DNA from 2 places in the Methylobacterium sp. J-072 genome. Region 2 is predicted to be linked to the other one. Evidence: predicted binding sites of a transcription regulator. Region 2 holds the regulator's gene; the other holds the start of a gene.
The links. Region 2 encodes HrcA, which represses chaperone genes, less so after heat shock. Its sites were predicted from a motif close to GTTAGCACTCNCNNNNNGNGAGTGCTAAC; they were not measured.
Positions count from the first base shown of each region.

Region 1: groES (co-chaperone GroES) is a predicted target of HrcA. The motif match lies at 4,949-4,977, and genes of this name have one in related genera.

Region 1 covers NZ_JAKSYK010000182.1:45,944-53,401, forward strand. The annotation lists gene MKK67_RS22990 (LLM class flavin-dependent oxidoreductase) at 1-663, shown strand, start outside; gene MKK67_RS22995 (ABC transporter substrate-binding protein) at 663-1,601, shown strand; gene MKK67_RS23000 (cupin domain-containing protein) at 1,633-2,163, shown strand; gene MKK67_RS23005 (LLM class flavin-dependent oxidoreductase) at 2,200-3,537, shown strand; gene MKK67_RS23010 (DUF6481 family protein) at 3,751-4,113, opposite strand; gene MKK67_RS23015 (cold-shock protein) at 4,213-4,422, opposite strand; gene groES (co-chaperone GroES) at 5,084-5,371, shown strand; gene groL (chaperonin GroEL) at 5,462-7,105, shown strand; gene MKK67_RS23030 (hypothetical protein) at 7,264-7,458, shown strand, end outside.
Region 2 covers NZ_JAKSYK010000026.1:54,812-62,269, forward strand. The annotation lists gene MKK67_RS01885 (methyl-accepting chemotaxis protein) at 124-2,124, shown strand; gene MKK67_RS01890 (methyl-accepting chemotaxis protein) at 2,500-4,500, shown strand; gene hrcA (heat-inducible transcriptional repressor HrcA) at 4,510-5,565, opposite strand; gene rph (ribonuclease PH) at 5,732-6,445, shown strand; gene rdgB (RdgB/HAM1 family non-canonical purine NTP pyrophosphatase) at 6,442-7,089, shown strand; gene hemW (radical SAM family heme chaperone HemW) at 7,128-7,458, shown strand, end outside.

The DNA of each region.
Region 1 (7,458 bases), on a different contig from region 2:
AGCTGGACCGCCACCGCGCCGTTCGACTACGCGGGCACGTTCTACCGGGTGGAGCGCGGCTTCTCCGAGGTGAAGCCGGTCGACGCCATCCCGGTCTATTTCGGTGGGGCCTCGCCGGCGGCTCTGGCGGTGGCCGGCCGCCACGCCGACACCTACGCCCTGTGGGGTGAGACCCAGGCCCAGGTCCGGGAACTGATCGGGCGCGTCCGGGACGCCGCCGCGCCGCATGGGCGCAAGCCCCGCTTCAGCCTGTCGGTCCGGCCGATCCTGGCCGAGACCGAGGAGCGGGCCTGGGCTCGCGCGGAGGATATCCTGGCCCGGACCCGCGCCGCCCGGGCGACCAGGGGTCTCGGCGCGGCTGCCGCGCCGCAGAACGAGGGCTCGCGCCGGTTGCTGGCGGCCGCCGCTGCGGGCTCGCGCCTCGACAAGCGCCTGTTCACCGCCATCGCGGCCGAGACCGGGGCGGCGGGCAATTCCACGGCCCTGGTCGGGACGCCCGAGCAGGTGGCCGACGCGCTGCTCGACTATCACGACCTCGGGGTGCGCACCTTCCTGATCCGCGGCTTCGACCCGCTGGAGGACGCGATCCAGTACGGGCGGGACCTGCTGCCGGCCTTCAAGGCGGCGCTTGCGGCCCGCGGCCGCGCTTCTGAGGCCGCCTGATGCGCGCCGCGTTGTTTTGGGTTCTCGCCCTGCTGGCCGTCGGGCCGGCCCGGGCGGAAGACGTGCTGCGGATGGGCGACCAGCGCGGCAATGCCCGCGCCCTGATGGAGGCGGCGGGCGTCCTCGACGGCTTGTCCTACCGGCTCGAATGGAGCGAGTTCCCGGCGGCAGCCCCCTTGCTTGAGGCGTTGAACGCCGGGGCGATCGACGCGGGCGGGGTCGGCGACGCGCCCTTCACCTTCGCGGCCGCCGCCGGGGCGCCGGTGAAGGCGTTCATGGCGTTCCGCAACCGGCAGGACGGGCTGGCGATCCTAGTCGCGAAAGACTCGCCGATCCGGACCGTGGCGGATCTCAAGGGCAAGCGCATCGCCACCAACCGTGGCTCCATCGGCCACCAGGTGGTGCTGGCCGCCCTGGAGGAGGCGGGGCTGCCGTTCGACAGCGTCGTGTTCAGCTTCCTGCCGCCGGCCGATGCCAAGATCGCCCTCGCCTCCGGGTCCGTGGACGCCTGGGCGACCTGGGAGCCCTACACCTCGGCGGCGGAAGTCGCCGGCCTGGTCCGGGTGGTCCGCGACGGCAACGGCATCACCCCCGGCCTCACCTTCGCGGTTGCGCGCGACAGCGCCCTGACGGACAAGCGGCCCCTGCTCGCCGATTTCGCCGCGCGCCTCGCGAAGGCCCGGGCCTGGGCACTCAAGGACCCGGCGCCCTACGCGGCGGTCTGGTCGAAGCTGATCGGCCTGCCGGAGGCGGTGCCGCTGCGCTGGTTCAGCCGGGCCGGCTACCGGACCGTGCCGATCGATGCCGACGTGATCGCCGACGAGCAACGCACCATCGACCTCTACGTCCGCGCCGGCCTGATCCCGAAGGCCCGCGCCCCGCAGGCGGCGGCGATCTTCGACACGGGGTTTTCCCAAGCCCTCACCGCGGTGCAATGATGGGCGGTCCCCCGGATCAGAGGTCCTGACGATGCACGACACCGGCGACGGCCATACCCACGATCATGATCACGATCACGGGGCAGGGGAGGGGGCATCCGAGGCGCCGCGTTGGAAGCATGACGGCGTGCGCGTGATCCCGGGTGACCAGCTCGACAGCAACACCGCGCAGACCCCCGGCATGTTCCGGCAGGCGGCGATCAACGCGGCCCGGGTCGGCGCCCAGAAGATCTGGGCCGGCACGGTGGCGATCCAGCCCGACGCCAAGACCGGCGTGCACCATCACGGCGCCCTGGAGAGCGTGATCTACGTGGTCTCCGGCCGCGCCCGGATGCGCTGGGGCGAGCGGCTCGAATACGTGGCCGAGGCCGGGCCGGGGGACTTCATCTTCGTGCCGCCTTTCGTGCCGCACCAGGAGATCAACGCCTCCACGGACGAGCCCCTGCACTGCGTGCTGGTGCGCTCGGACAACGAGGCCGTGGTGGTCAACATTCCGGATGTCGAGCCGGTGGAGCGGCCCGAATCCGTCCACTGGGTCGATCCGATCCACAAGCACCCGTGAGCACCTGCGGAGCGTAGCCATGAATCGGGCAGAGCCATGAGTGGGAAACGCCAGCTGCATCTCGGCGCGTTCATGCGCCCGGTGGGGATCCACACGGCCTGGTGGCGCTATCCCGGCGGCTACCCGGACGCGAACTTCAACTTCGAGCACCTGACGCATTTCGCCCGGCGGTTGGAGGCGGCGAAGTTCGACGCCTTCTTTATGGCCGACCATCTGGCGGTGATGAACATGCCGGTGGCGGCCCTGCGCCGCTCGGCCACCGTGACCTCGTTTGATCCGCTGACGCTGCTGCCGGCGCTCGCCGCGCTCACGTCGCGGATCGGGCTGATCGCCACGGCGTCAACCACCTACAACGAGCCCTACCATGTGGCCCGGAAGTTCGCCTCCCTCGACCACATCTCGAAGGGCCGGGCCGGCTGGAACCTCGTCACCTCCGGCAACCCGGACGAGGCGCTGAATTTCGGCCGCGACGCGCATCTCGACCATGCGGTGCGCTACGCCCGGGCGCGCGAGTTCTACGACGTGGTCACCGGCCTGTGGGATTCCTGGGCGGACGACGCCTTCCTGATGGATCCGGAGAGCGGCCTGTTCTTCGATCCCGACAAGCTGCACGTTCTCGACCACACGGGCGAGTTCCTGAAGGTGAAGGGCCCGCTCAACGTCGCCCGGCCGGTGCAGGGCTGGCCGGTGATCGTCCAGGCCGGCGCCTCCGAGGCCGGAAAGCAGATCGCGGCCGCCACCGCCGAGATGGTGTTCGGCGCCAGCCCCACTCTGGAGGCCGCGCAGGCCTACTATGCCGACGTGAAGGGCCGGATGCCGGCCCTGGGGCGGGATCCCGACCACCTGAAGATCCTGCCCGGCGCCCTGGTGATCCTGGGCGAGACCGAGGCCGAGGCGCAGGCCAAGCGGGCGCGCCTCGACGATCTGGTCCATCCCGACAGTGGCCTCGCCAACCTGTCGGTGCGCCTTGGGGTCGACGCCTCCGGCTTCGATCTCGACGCGCCCCTGCCGGAGATCCCCGAGACCAACGCCAGCAAGAGCAGCCAGGCGCAACTCCTCGACTACGCCCGCCGCACCGGCGCCACCGTGCGCGACCTCGCCCGCAAGGTCGGCGCCTATGCCGGGCTCCATTTCGTGGGCACGCCCGCGCAGGTCGCGGACCGGATGGAGGAATGGCTGGAGGGACGCGGCTGCGACGGCTTCAACGTGATGTTCCCGTTCGTGCCCGAGGGGCTCGACGACGTGGTCGACCGGCTGGTGCCGGAACTGCAGCGGCGCGGCCTGTTCCGCCGCGACTATGCCGGCACGACCCTACGCGACCATCTCGGCCTGCCGCGCCCGCCGAACCGGTTTTTTCCGCCGGAGGGCGCGTAAAAGAAAACGAACGGCCTGTCGGCGCGGGCCGCCTGGAGATCATCCAACCCACTCCCCTCATCCTGAGGCGCCCGGCGATCCAAGATCGCTGGGCCTCGAAGGAGCCCTCCAGAGACCCCTGCGATCCCTGGAGGGCTCCTTCGAGGGCGCCGCTGTGCGTCGCCACCTCAGGATGAGGGAGAGTGTGGGACAGACAAGTTTCGGGACGATGCGCTACCGCTTTACCTTGGCCTTGCGGGCAGCGAAGCGGGCGTCGCGGGTCGCCTTCTGCTCGGCGGCCAAAGCGGCTTGGCGCTCGACCTTCTCGGCAGCCTGACGGACGATCTCGGCCGCCGCGCGCTCCTGCTCCGCGAGCTCTTCCGCGGTGCGGATCGCCTCGGCGGCGGCGCGGGCCGTTTCCCGCTCGCTCACCCGCACCTCGCGGGCCTCGACGACGGCCTGGCGCTCGGCCTGCCGGGCGAGGACGGCCGGGTCATCCGCCGGGGGGCGTGCACGGAACTGGGCCAGCCGCTCCTCCTTGGCCTTCGCACCGGCCTCGAGACGATCGGAAAGCTGCGTTTCTTTGAATTGACCCACGTACACTCCTCGTGCGCCGCAGCGCGGGTGTCAGAAACAGAAGAAGCCGCTCCACACAGGGAACGGCTTCGAAACGCGTCCTCGAAAGAGGCGCGCGGTTCAGGCGGCCTGGAGGCTGCCGGCGGACTGCTTGCCGCTGCGACGGTCGGTTTCCAGCTCGTAGGAGAGCTTCTGACCCTCGATCAGGTTGCGCATGCCGGCGCGCTCGACAGCCGAGATGTGCACGAACACGTCCTTGCCGCCGTCGTCAGGCTGGATGAAGCCGAAGCCCTTGGTCTCGTTGAACCACTTAACGGTGCCGATGCTCATAAATATTCCAACTGCTTCAGAGCACGATGCGCGAACCGGAATCCGGACCGCCGAAATCACCGTGCTGTAACAAAGATCCAGATCAAGCCGCATCTGCACTGTAGAGGCGGCAAGCTCTGGACGATCGAAGAGGGCAAGCGCGTGCCTGAGCATGCGCCCATCCATGGTCGTCGAAACTGGGAGAGATGCAGAGCGCTCGCCCTGTTGAGGCGAGACGGCCGAATATCTGGCCAAAGATCGATTTATGTTCTCTAGCGCATCGGCGAGATAATCACAATCGTGAAACGCGCCGGGCGAGACATTCGATGCCGGTCGCCGCAGAGGCGCGGTTTTTCGCGATGCTAGTCTGGTGTATAAACGTGGATACTGACGCTGCTTGCCGCGGCGCCCCGCCCGGACGGATGCCAGATCCGACGTGAGTATCCGGATCGAGGTGTCGGCGCGACCGCCTTCGAATCGCGGTCGGTCCGAACACGACGGACCTCTCCCGAAAAATACCCTCTGCGGCCCATCGACCGTGAGACGCGTTAGCACTCTCGCGCATTGAGTGCTAAGACAGCGGCCGACCCGGCGCGGACGATTCGGTCCGCCGCCGCCTTTCCCGCATGGGCTCCGTCATGTCGACGCGAGGCCCACAGGCGGGACGAACAGGATGCCAAACATGAAGTTTCGCCCGCTGCACGACCGCGTGGTGCTCCGCCGCATCGAGGGCGAGGAGAAGACCAAGGGTGGGATCATCATCCCCGATACGGTCAAGGAGAAGCCGCAGGAGGGTGAGGTCGTCGCCGTCGGTCCCGGCGCCCGGGACGAGGCCGGCAAGATCAATCCGCTGGAGGTGAAGCCCGGTGATCGCGTGCTGTTCGGCAAGTGGTCCGGCACCGAGGTCAAGATCGACGGTCAGGATCTCCTGATCATGAAGGAATCCGACATCATGGGCGTCGTCGCCTAAGGGCGTCCGCCCAGACCAACGCTCCTCAAGCCCTTCGAGGCGCCCGCACCGGCGCGCCTCGGGGCCGAACGACAACAGAAGAGATTGTCCATGTCAGCCAAAGACGTTCGTTTTTCCGTCGATGCCCGTGAGAAGATGCTGCGCGGCGTCGAGCTGCTCGCCAGCGCCGTGAAGGTCACGCTCGGTCCCAAGGGCCGCAACGTCGTGATCGAGAAGAGTTTCGGCGCCCCGCGCATCACCAAGGACGGCGTCACCGTCGCCAAGGAGATCGAGCTCGCCGACAAGTTCGAGAACATGGGCGCCCAGATGGTGCGCGAAGTCGCCTCGAAGTCGAGCGACATCGCCGGTGACGGCACCACCACCGCCACCGTGCTGGCCGCCTCCATCGTCCGCGAAGGCGTCAAGTACGTCGCCGCCGGCATGAACCCGATGGACCTGAAGCGCGGCATCGACCTCGCGGTCGCCGCGGTCGTGAAGGACATCAGCGAGCGCTCCCGCAAGGTCGCCTCCTCGGAGGAGATCGCCCAGGTCGGCACGATCTCCGCCAACGGCGACAAGGAGATCGGCGAGATGATCGCCCACGCGATGCAGAAGGTCGGCAACGAGGGCGTGATCACGGTCGAAGAGGCCAAGACCGCCGAGACCGAGCTCGACGTCGTCGAGGGCATGCAGTTCGATCGCGGCTACCTGTCCCCGTACTTCATCACCAACGCGGAGAAGATGGTCGCCGATCTCGAGGATCCGTACATCCTGATCCACGAGAAGAAGCTGTCGTCGCTGCAGGCGATGCTCCCTGTCCTTGAGGCCGTGGTCCAGACCGGCAAGCCGCTGCTGATCATCGCCGAGGACATCGAGGGTGAGGCGCTCGCCACCCTCGTGGTGAACAAGCTGCGCGGCGGCCTGAAGGTCGCGGCCGTGAAGGCGCCGGGCTTCGGTGATCGTCGCAAGGCGATGCTGGAAGACATCGCGATCCTGACCAAGGGCCAGATGATCGCCGAGGATCTCGGCATCAAGCTCGAGAACGTGACGCTCGACATGCTCGGCCGGGCCAAGCGCGTCCGGATCGAGAAAGAGACCACCACGATCATCGACGGCATCGGCGAGAAGTCGGACATCGAGGGCCGGATCTCGCAGATCAAGGCGCAGATCGAGGAGACCACCTCGGACTACGACCGCGAGAAGCTCCAGGAGCGTCTGGCCAAGCTCGCGGGCGGCGTCGCGGTGATCCGCGTCGGCGGCTCGACCGAGGTCGAGGTAAAGGAGAAGAAGGACCGCGTCGACGACGCCCTCCACGCCACCCGCGCTGCGGTGGAAGAGGGTATCGTCCCGGGCGGCGGCACCGCGCTGCTGCGCGCCAAGGCGGCCGTTCAGGGTCTCTCGAACGACAACCCCGACGTCCAGGCCGGCATCAAGATCGTGCTGAAGGCGCTTGAGGCCCCGATCCGTCAGATCGCGTCCAACTCGGGCGTCGAGGGCTCGATCGTGGTCGGCAACATCCTGGCCAACGCCTCGCCGACCTACGGCTTCAACGCCCAGACCGAGGAGTATGTCGACATGCTCCAGGCCGGCATCGTCGATCCGTCCAAGGTCGTCCGGGCGGCGCTGCAGGGCGCGGCTTCGGTCGCTGGCCTGCTGGTGACCACCGAGGCGATGATCTCCGAGCTGCCGCGCAAGGAAGCCCCGGCCATGCCGGGCGGCGGCGGCATGGGTGGCATGGGCGGCATGGACTTCTAAAGCCTCCCCGACCTTAGACACGATGGTCCGACGCGGCGCCCCCGCTGCGCCGGACCGTCAATCCCGACCCGATCGGCACTTGGCCCGTCGTAACCCCATCGTGACCGCACCAAGCGTCCCGCTGCGGGTTGCCCCTTCGAGTTGGTCGAGAGGTTTCCATGGGCGCGCGTGTCGATCCGGCTAGGACCAGGGTTTCGATCCGCACGGCGCGCGCCGCCATGCTGGCCCTGGTGACGCTCATGGTGGCCCCCGCTACGGCGTGGGCCTGGGGTGTCCCCGGCTGCACCAATCTTCCCGAATACAATCGCGCCCTCGGCGCCCTTCAGGGCATGACCAGCGCCTGCGACATGAGC
Region 2 (7,458 bases):
ACGATCCAGCGCCGAGTGCCTGGGACTTGCGCTTCGACGGCGGGCAATGATGTTCATGGCCGGACTTGGCACGCGGGGCCTGCGGGATGGCCGATCGTTCATAGGTAGATGTGAAGACGAAGCATGTCGGAACCCGATTTCAAGGCGGCCGGACTTGCCGGACTCTCGCGCCCGCGCATCGGCGTGTCCGGTCGTGCCGTGCTCCTGATCCTCGCTGTGGTGTGCACCGCCTTCGCGGCGAGTTCCGCCTACCTCTACGCCACGCAATCCGCCGCCCTGCGGACCAGTCTCAACGCCAGCATGTCCAGCCTGAGTGCCGCGTCTGCGCGGAGCGTCGGCAACTGGCTGCGCGGCAAGCTCGAATTGACGCAGCTCATGGCGCAGCAGATCGCGGTCGTCGGCGTCGGGCCCAAGGCGGACGACGTGCTCGGCTTGCCGTTGGCACGCGAGGTCTTCTTCAGCGCCTATCTCGGCCGTGTGGACGGATTCTTCACGGAGATGCCCAAGACGGAGCTGCCCGCCGGTTACGATCCGCGTGAGCGGCCCTGGTACAAGGATGCCCTGGCGGCGGGACAAGCGGTGCTGACCGAGCCCTATACCTCGGCCGGAACGGATGTCGTTACCATCACCGCGGCGGGGCCGATCCTCGCCGAGAACCGGGCGGTCCTCGGCGTGATCGGCGGCGATTTCGACAGCGCCGCCCTGACCCGGATGATCGCGGAGGTCGCCACGGGTGACACAAGCTACGCCTACCTGGTGTCGGGCTCCGGAACCGTGCTGGTCCATCCGCGGGCGGAGCTGATCGGCAAGCCGCTGTCGGACCTGTTGTCCGGACCGCTCCCGAAGATCGGCAGCACCCTGGCCGAGACCCGCGAGGGCGACCGGGCGACCTTCACGGTGTTCGCCCGCGTCCCGAACTTGCCGCCGTCGCTCGACTGGTACGTCGCTATCTCAGTGGACAGCGCCACAGCGTTGGCCCCGACCACGGCCCTGGCGCGGGACCTGGCGGTGACCACCCTTCTCGTGCTCCTCGTCCTCGCGATCGTGATCGGCCGGCTGATGACGATCACCGTGTCGCGTCCGCTGAACCGCCTGGTCGGGGTTCTGCAGCGGATGAGCCAGGGCGCGCTCGATACCGACATCGCGGAGGCGCGGCGCAACGACGAGATCGGCATGGTCGGCCGCGCCGTGGAGGGCATCAAGGCGTTGGTCGCCCAGAAGGCAGCGGAGCAAGCCGAGGCGAAGCGCCTGGCCGACGAGGCCGCTGCAGCCGAGCGCAAGCACGCCATGGTCGCGCTGGCGGATGGGTTCGAGCGGGCCGTGGGCGCGATCGTCGGCATGGTCGCGTCCTCGGCGACACAGCTTCAAGGGACCGCGCAGACTCTGACGGGGACCGCGACCCGGGCTGCGGCGCAATCCACCAGCGTCGCGGCGGCGGCTGAGGAGGCCGCCGCCAATGTCCGCACCGTCGCGGCGGCCGCCGAGCAGCTCGGCTCCAGCGTGCAGGAGATCGCCAGTCAGGTCGGCGGCTCGGCGAGCCTCGCCCATGCGGCGGTCGGCGAGGCGGACCAGACCGGACAGCTGGTGCAGGAACTGGCCCAGGCGGTGTCCAAGATCGGCGATGCGGTCGGGCTGATCTCCAGCATCGCCTCGCAGACCAACTTGCTGGCGTTGAACGCGACGATCGAGGCGGCTCGCGCGGGAGAGGCGGGTCGCGGCTTTGCCGTGGTGGCGTCCGAAGTGAAGGAACTGGCCGCGCAGACCGCCAGGGCGACGGAAGAGATCACCGGCCTGATCAGCCGGATCCAGGGCTCGACCGATCACGCCGCGCAGGCGATCGGCGGGATCGTGATCCGCATCCGCGACATCAACGACGTGACCGGCGCGGTGGCGGCGGCCGTCGAGGAGCAGGGGGCGGCGACCCAGGAGATCGTGCGTAACGTCACGCAGGCGGCGAGCGGCACGGACGAGGTGACGACGAACATCACCGGCGTCGCCGAGGCGGCCGAGCAGACCGGCACCGCGGCTCATCAGGTCCTGGACGCGGCCTCCGCGCTCTCGCGTCAGTCGGCGCAGCTCGACGCGGAGATTGCCCGCTTCCTACACACCGTGCGCGCCGCCTGAGCCGCCGACGTGCCATCTTGGAATGCCGGCTGGCAGACGGACATGGTCATCGAGAAACGGTGGCTATTTTCCGCAGGACCCTCGTCGGCGCTTTCTTCCAGGGGCGACCCAGGAACGTAGATATTCTTCCCTTCTTCCGGTCCGATCAAAAAATCGCCTCGCAACGGGAAATCAGCTCAGACCGGGTCGTTTGTCGTATCTTTCCGCCGGATGCTTGCATCTTCAAATGACCATGAGGTCTGTTCAATCTCAAGATTTCGATTTCTGAAGCTTAGATTTTCGTGAAACGCCGCCAACGGCACTGGACGGTGACTTCGGAAAGCGCGACCTTTGCTGCAGAAATAGATTTGTCATCCTCGATTCGCGGAGACCGGCGTGTCTGACCTTGGCGGCAACGCGCCCGAGCCTGCGACGATCCCGCATCCGCGCCTCGGCCTGGCCGGCCGCGCGACGCTCCTGATCCTCGGGATCGTCTGCGCGGTCTTCGTTGCTTCCTCGACCTACATCTATGTCGTCCAGGCGGGTGCCCTGCGGGGCAACGTGGCGCTCACCATGACGAACCTGAGCGCCTCGGCGGCGCAGAGCGTCGGCAATTGGCTGCGGGGCAAGCTCGACCTGACACAGCTCATGGCGCAGGAGGTCGTCACCGTGGGGCCGGGCCCCGAGGCAAGTCGCGTCCTCGGCGCACCGATCGCGCTGGATGCCTTTCTGATGAACTTCTTCGGCCGCACCGACGGGTTATACGCGCGGATGCCGAAGGGCGAGGTCAAGGCAGGGTACGATCCGCGCCAGCGCCCGTGGTACAAGGGCGTGGAGGCCGCCAAAGGCCCGTTCCTGACGGAGCCCTATATCGGCTCGAGCAACGGTAAGCTCACGATCACCGGTGCCGCTCCGGTGGTGGACGAGACGGGAACGTTCCACGGCGTGGTCGGCAGCGATTTCGACTCCGACGCGCTGGCCCGGATGATCGGCGCGGTGGCCACTGGTGGGAACGGCTACGCCTATCTGGTTTCCGGTTCCGGCAAGGTGCTGATTCATCCGCGCGCCGAGTTGATCGGCAAGCCGCTGTCGGAACTGCTCTCCGGGCCGCTGCCAAAGATCGGCGAGCAGGTGTCCGAGACCCGCGAGGGCGATCGGGCGACGCTCACGGTCTTCGCCCGCGTCCCCAACCTGCCGGCCTCTATCGACTGGTTCGTCGCTCTCTCGGTCGACAAGGCCGCGGCCTTCGCGCCGGTCGATCGTCTGGCCCTCCTGCTGGCGGCGGCGACGCTCATCGCGCTGCTGGTGCTCGGTCTCGTGGTCGGCCGGCTGATGACCGTCACCGTGTCGCGTCCGTTGAACCGCCTCGTCGAAGCGCTGCAGCGCATGAGCCAGGGTGAAATCGATGCCGAGATCGCCGAGGCCAAGCGCAGCGACGAGATCGGCCTGGTCGGCCGCGCGGTCGAGAGCATCAAGGCGCTGGTCGCCCGGAAGGCCCGCGACGAGGCCGAGGCGAAGCGTGTTGCCGACGAAGCCGCCGCGGCCGAGCGCAAGCGCGCGATGATCGCGCTCGCCGACGGCTTCGAGCGGGCGGTGGGCAGCATCGTCGGCATGGTCTCATCCTCCGCCACCGAGCTGGAGGCGACGGCGCAGACCCTGACGGCGAGCGCGACCCAGGCGGCGGCGCAATCGACCAGCGTCGCGTCAGCGGCCGAGGAGGCCGCCACCAACGTCCGCACCGTCGCAGCCGCCGCCCAGCAACTCGGCAGCAGCGTGCAGGAGATCGCAGGGCAGGTCGAAGGCTCGGCGAGCCTCGCCCAAGCGGCGGTCGGCGAGGCGGACCAGACCGGACAACTGGTGCAGGAACTGGCCCAGGCGGTGTCCAAGATCGGCGATGCGGTCGGGCTGATCTCCACCATCGCGGCCCAGACCAACCTCCTGGCCCTGAACGCGACGATCGAGGCGGCGCGCGCCGGCGAGGCGGGCCGTGGCTTTGCCGTCGTCGCCTCCGAAGTGAAGGAACTGGCCGCGCAGACCGCCCGGGCGACGGAGGAGATTACCGGCCTGATCGGCCGGATCCAGGGCTCGACCGATCACGCCGCCCAGGCGATCGGCGGCATCGTCACGCGCATCCGCGACCTCAACCAGGTGACCGGCGCGGTGGCGGCTGCGGTGGAACAGCAGGGCGCGGCCACCCAGGAAATCGTCCGCAATGTCGGCCAGGCCGCCGGCGGGACGGACGAGGTCACCACCAACATCACCGGCGTCGCCGACGCGGCCGAGCAGACCGGCGCGGCGGCCCATCAGGTGCTGGCCGCGGCCTCCGAATTGTCGCGGCAATCGGCGCAGCTCACCCGGGAGGTCGCCGGGTTTCTGCACACCGTCCGGGCCGCCTGAGCCGGGCTATCATCGCCCGCCGTCGAGAAGCTTCGAGACCACGCGAGCGGTGTAGTCGACCATCGGCACGATGCGGGCGTAGTTCAGCCGCGTCGGGCCGATCACCCCGACGACGCCGACGATCTTCTGCGACCCGTCCCGGAACGGCGCCGCGATCAGCGACGAGCCGGACAGCGAGAACAGCTTGTTCTCCGAGCCGATGAAGATCCGCACGCCCTCGCCGCCCTCGGCCCGGGCCAGGAGGTCGATGACGTCCTTCTGGGTCTCCAGGTCGTTGAACAGCAGGCGGATGCGTTCGAGATCCTCGACGGCGCGCAGGTCGTCGAGCAGGTTCGCCTGGCCGCGCACGATCAGCTGGCGGGCCTCGCTCGGGCCCACCGGGGTCGCCAGGCCGGCATCGACCAGGCGCTCGGTCAGCGCGTCGAGCTCCCGCTTCATCGCGGTGCGTCCGGCCTCGATTTCGGCTCGCAGGGTCCCGAGGGTGCGGCCGTGCAGGCGGGCGTTGAGGAAATTCGTCGCTTCCTGGAGCGCGCCGGCGGGTAGGCCCGGCGGCAGGTCGACCAGCCGGTTCTCCACCGAGCCGTCATCCGAGACCAGCACCACCAGGGCCCGGGCCGGATCGAGGCGGACGAACTCGATATGCTTGAGGTGCACGTTCGCCTTGGTGGTCAGCACCACGCCGGCCCCGCGGGAGATGCCCGACAGCATGGTCGAGGCTGCGGCCAGCGCCGAATCGAAGGTGTGCCCGGAGGCGGCGGCGCGCATCTCCGCCTCGATCCGGGCCTGCTCCTCCTGGCCGACATCGCCGAGTTCGAGCATGGCGTCGACGAAGAAGCGCAGGCCGAGCTCGGTCGGCAGGCGGCCGGCCGAGGTGTGGGGCGCGAAGATCAGGCCGGAATGCTCCAGATCCGCCATGACGTTGCGGATCGAGGCCGGCGACAGCGCCATGGGAAGGATGCGCGCCAGGTTGCGCGATCCCACCGGCTCGCCAGTCGTGAGGTAGCTCTCGACGATCTGCCGGAAGATCTCGCGGGCGCGCTCGTTGAGGGCGGCGAGAGCCTGCATCGAAGGATCGAGCGGAAAGGGGGTGTTCGGGTCGGTCACGCGGTCATCCTGTCGTGCGATCATGTCCGCCCGGTGTCCGGGGAGCAATCCTTGCGGCGATGCTTGCCCGCGCCGGCCCGGCGGCCTAAGAGCCCGGCCCTCACTCTCTCATCAGAAAGGGCCCGCGATGAGGCCTTCGAAGCGCGCCGCCGACGAGCTGCGGCCCGTCACCCTGGAGCGCGCGGTCTCGCGCTACGCCGAGGGCTCGTGCCTGGTCAGCTTCGGCAACACCCGCGTGCTCTGCACCGCCTCCCTCGAGGAGCGCGGTCCCCCGTGGCTGCGCGGCTCCGGCAAGGGCTGGATCACGGCCGAGTATGCCATGTTGCCGCGCGCGACGCACGACCGGACCCGGCGCGAGATCAACTCGGGCAAGCCCTCGGGCCGCACCCAGGAGATCCAGCGCCTGATCGGCCGCTCGCTCCGGGCGGTGACGAACCTCCCCGCTATGGGCGAGCGCCAGGTTACGGTCGATTGCGACGTGATCCAGGCCGATGGCGGCACTCGCACCGCCGCGATCACCGGCGCCTGGGTCGCACTCTACGATTGTTTCGCCTGGATGCGCACCCGCTCGATCATCTCGGTGGACCCGCTGCGCGACCATGTCGCCGCCGTGTCCTGCGGCCTGTACAAGAACACGCCCGTGCTCGACCTCGACTATGCCGAGGATTCGGCAGCCGAGACCGACGCCAACTTCGTGCTGACCGGCAGGGGCGGCATCGTCGAGGTGCAAGGCACCGCCGAGATGGAGCCGTTCTCCGAAGAGCAGCTCCTCGAATTGCTGCGTCTCGCCCGCGCCGGTACCGACCGGCTTGTGGCGCTCCAGAAGGAGGCGATCGCGTGAGCCCACAGCGGAGCGGCAACCGCAGGCTGACCGGCAAGGTGGTTATCGCCACCCACAATGCCGGCAAGCTCACGGAGATGCGCGAACTCCTGGCGCCGTTCGGGATCGAGGCGGTCTCGGCCGGCGAGCTCGGCCTGCCCGAGCCCGACGAGACCGGCACGATGTTCTCCGAGAACGCCGCCATCAAGGCGCATGCCGCCGCCAAGGCGACCGGGCTGCCGGCCTTCGCCGATGATTCCGGCCTGTGCGTCGACGCGCTCGACGGGGCGCCGGGCATCTTCTCCGCCCGCTGGGCCGGCCCGGCCAAGGACTTTTCCGGCGCGATGGCGCGGATTTTTTCGGAGCTGGAACAGCGCGCGGCGACGAACCGGAAGGCGCATTTCGTCTCCGCCCTCGTGCTCGCCTGGCCGGACGGCCACACCGAGCTGTTCGAGGGCCGCGTGTTCGGCGCGCTCGTTCCGCCGCGTGGCGAGGCCGGCTTCGGCTACGATCCGATCTTCCAGCCGGACGGTCATGACCGGACCTTCGGCGAGATGAGCGCCGAGGAGAAGCACGGGGTCGATTGGCAGAAGGGGGAGGGGCTGTCGCACCGGGCCCGGGCCTTCGTGCTGTTGAGCCGCGCCTGCCTGGCGCCGCCCCCCTGATTGCCAAACCGGGCCGGCACGCGCACATCCCGTCGATCATGACTTCGACCGGCCCGGACCATCCGACCCGCGACGCGGGCTTCGGGATCTACCTGCACTGGCCCTTCTGTGCCGCGAAGTGCCCGTATTGCGACTTCAACAGCCACGTCCGGCACGGGGGCGTGGACCAGCCGCGCTTCCTCGACGCCTTCCGGGCCGAGATCGCCCACAGCGCCGCCCGCACGCCCGGCCGCACCGTCACCAGCATCTTTCTCGGCGGCGGCACGCCCTCGCTGATGGAGCCCGCGACGGTGGCGGGGCTCCTCGACGCGGTTGCCGGCCACTGGGCGATGGCGCCCGATGCCGAGATCACCCTGGAGGCCAACCCGT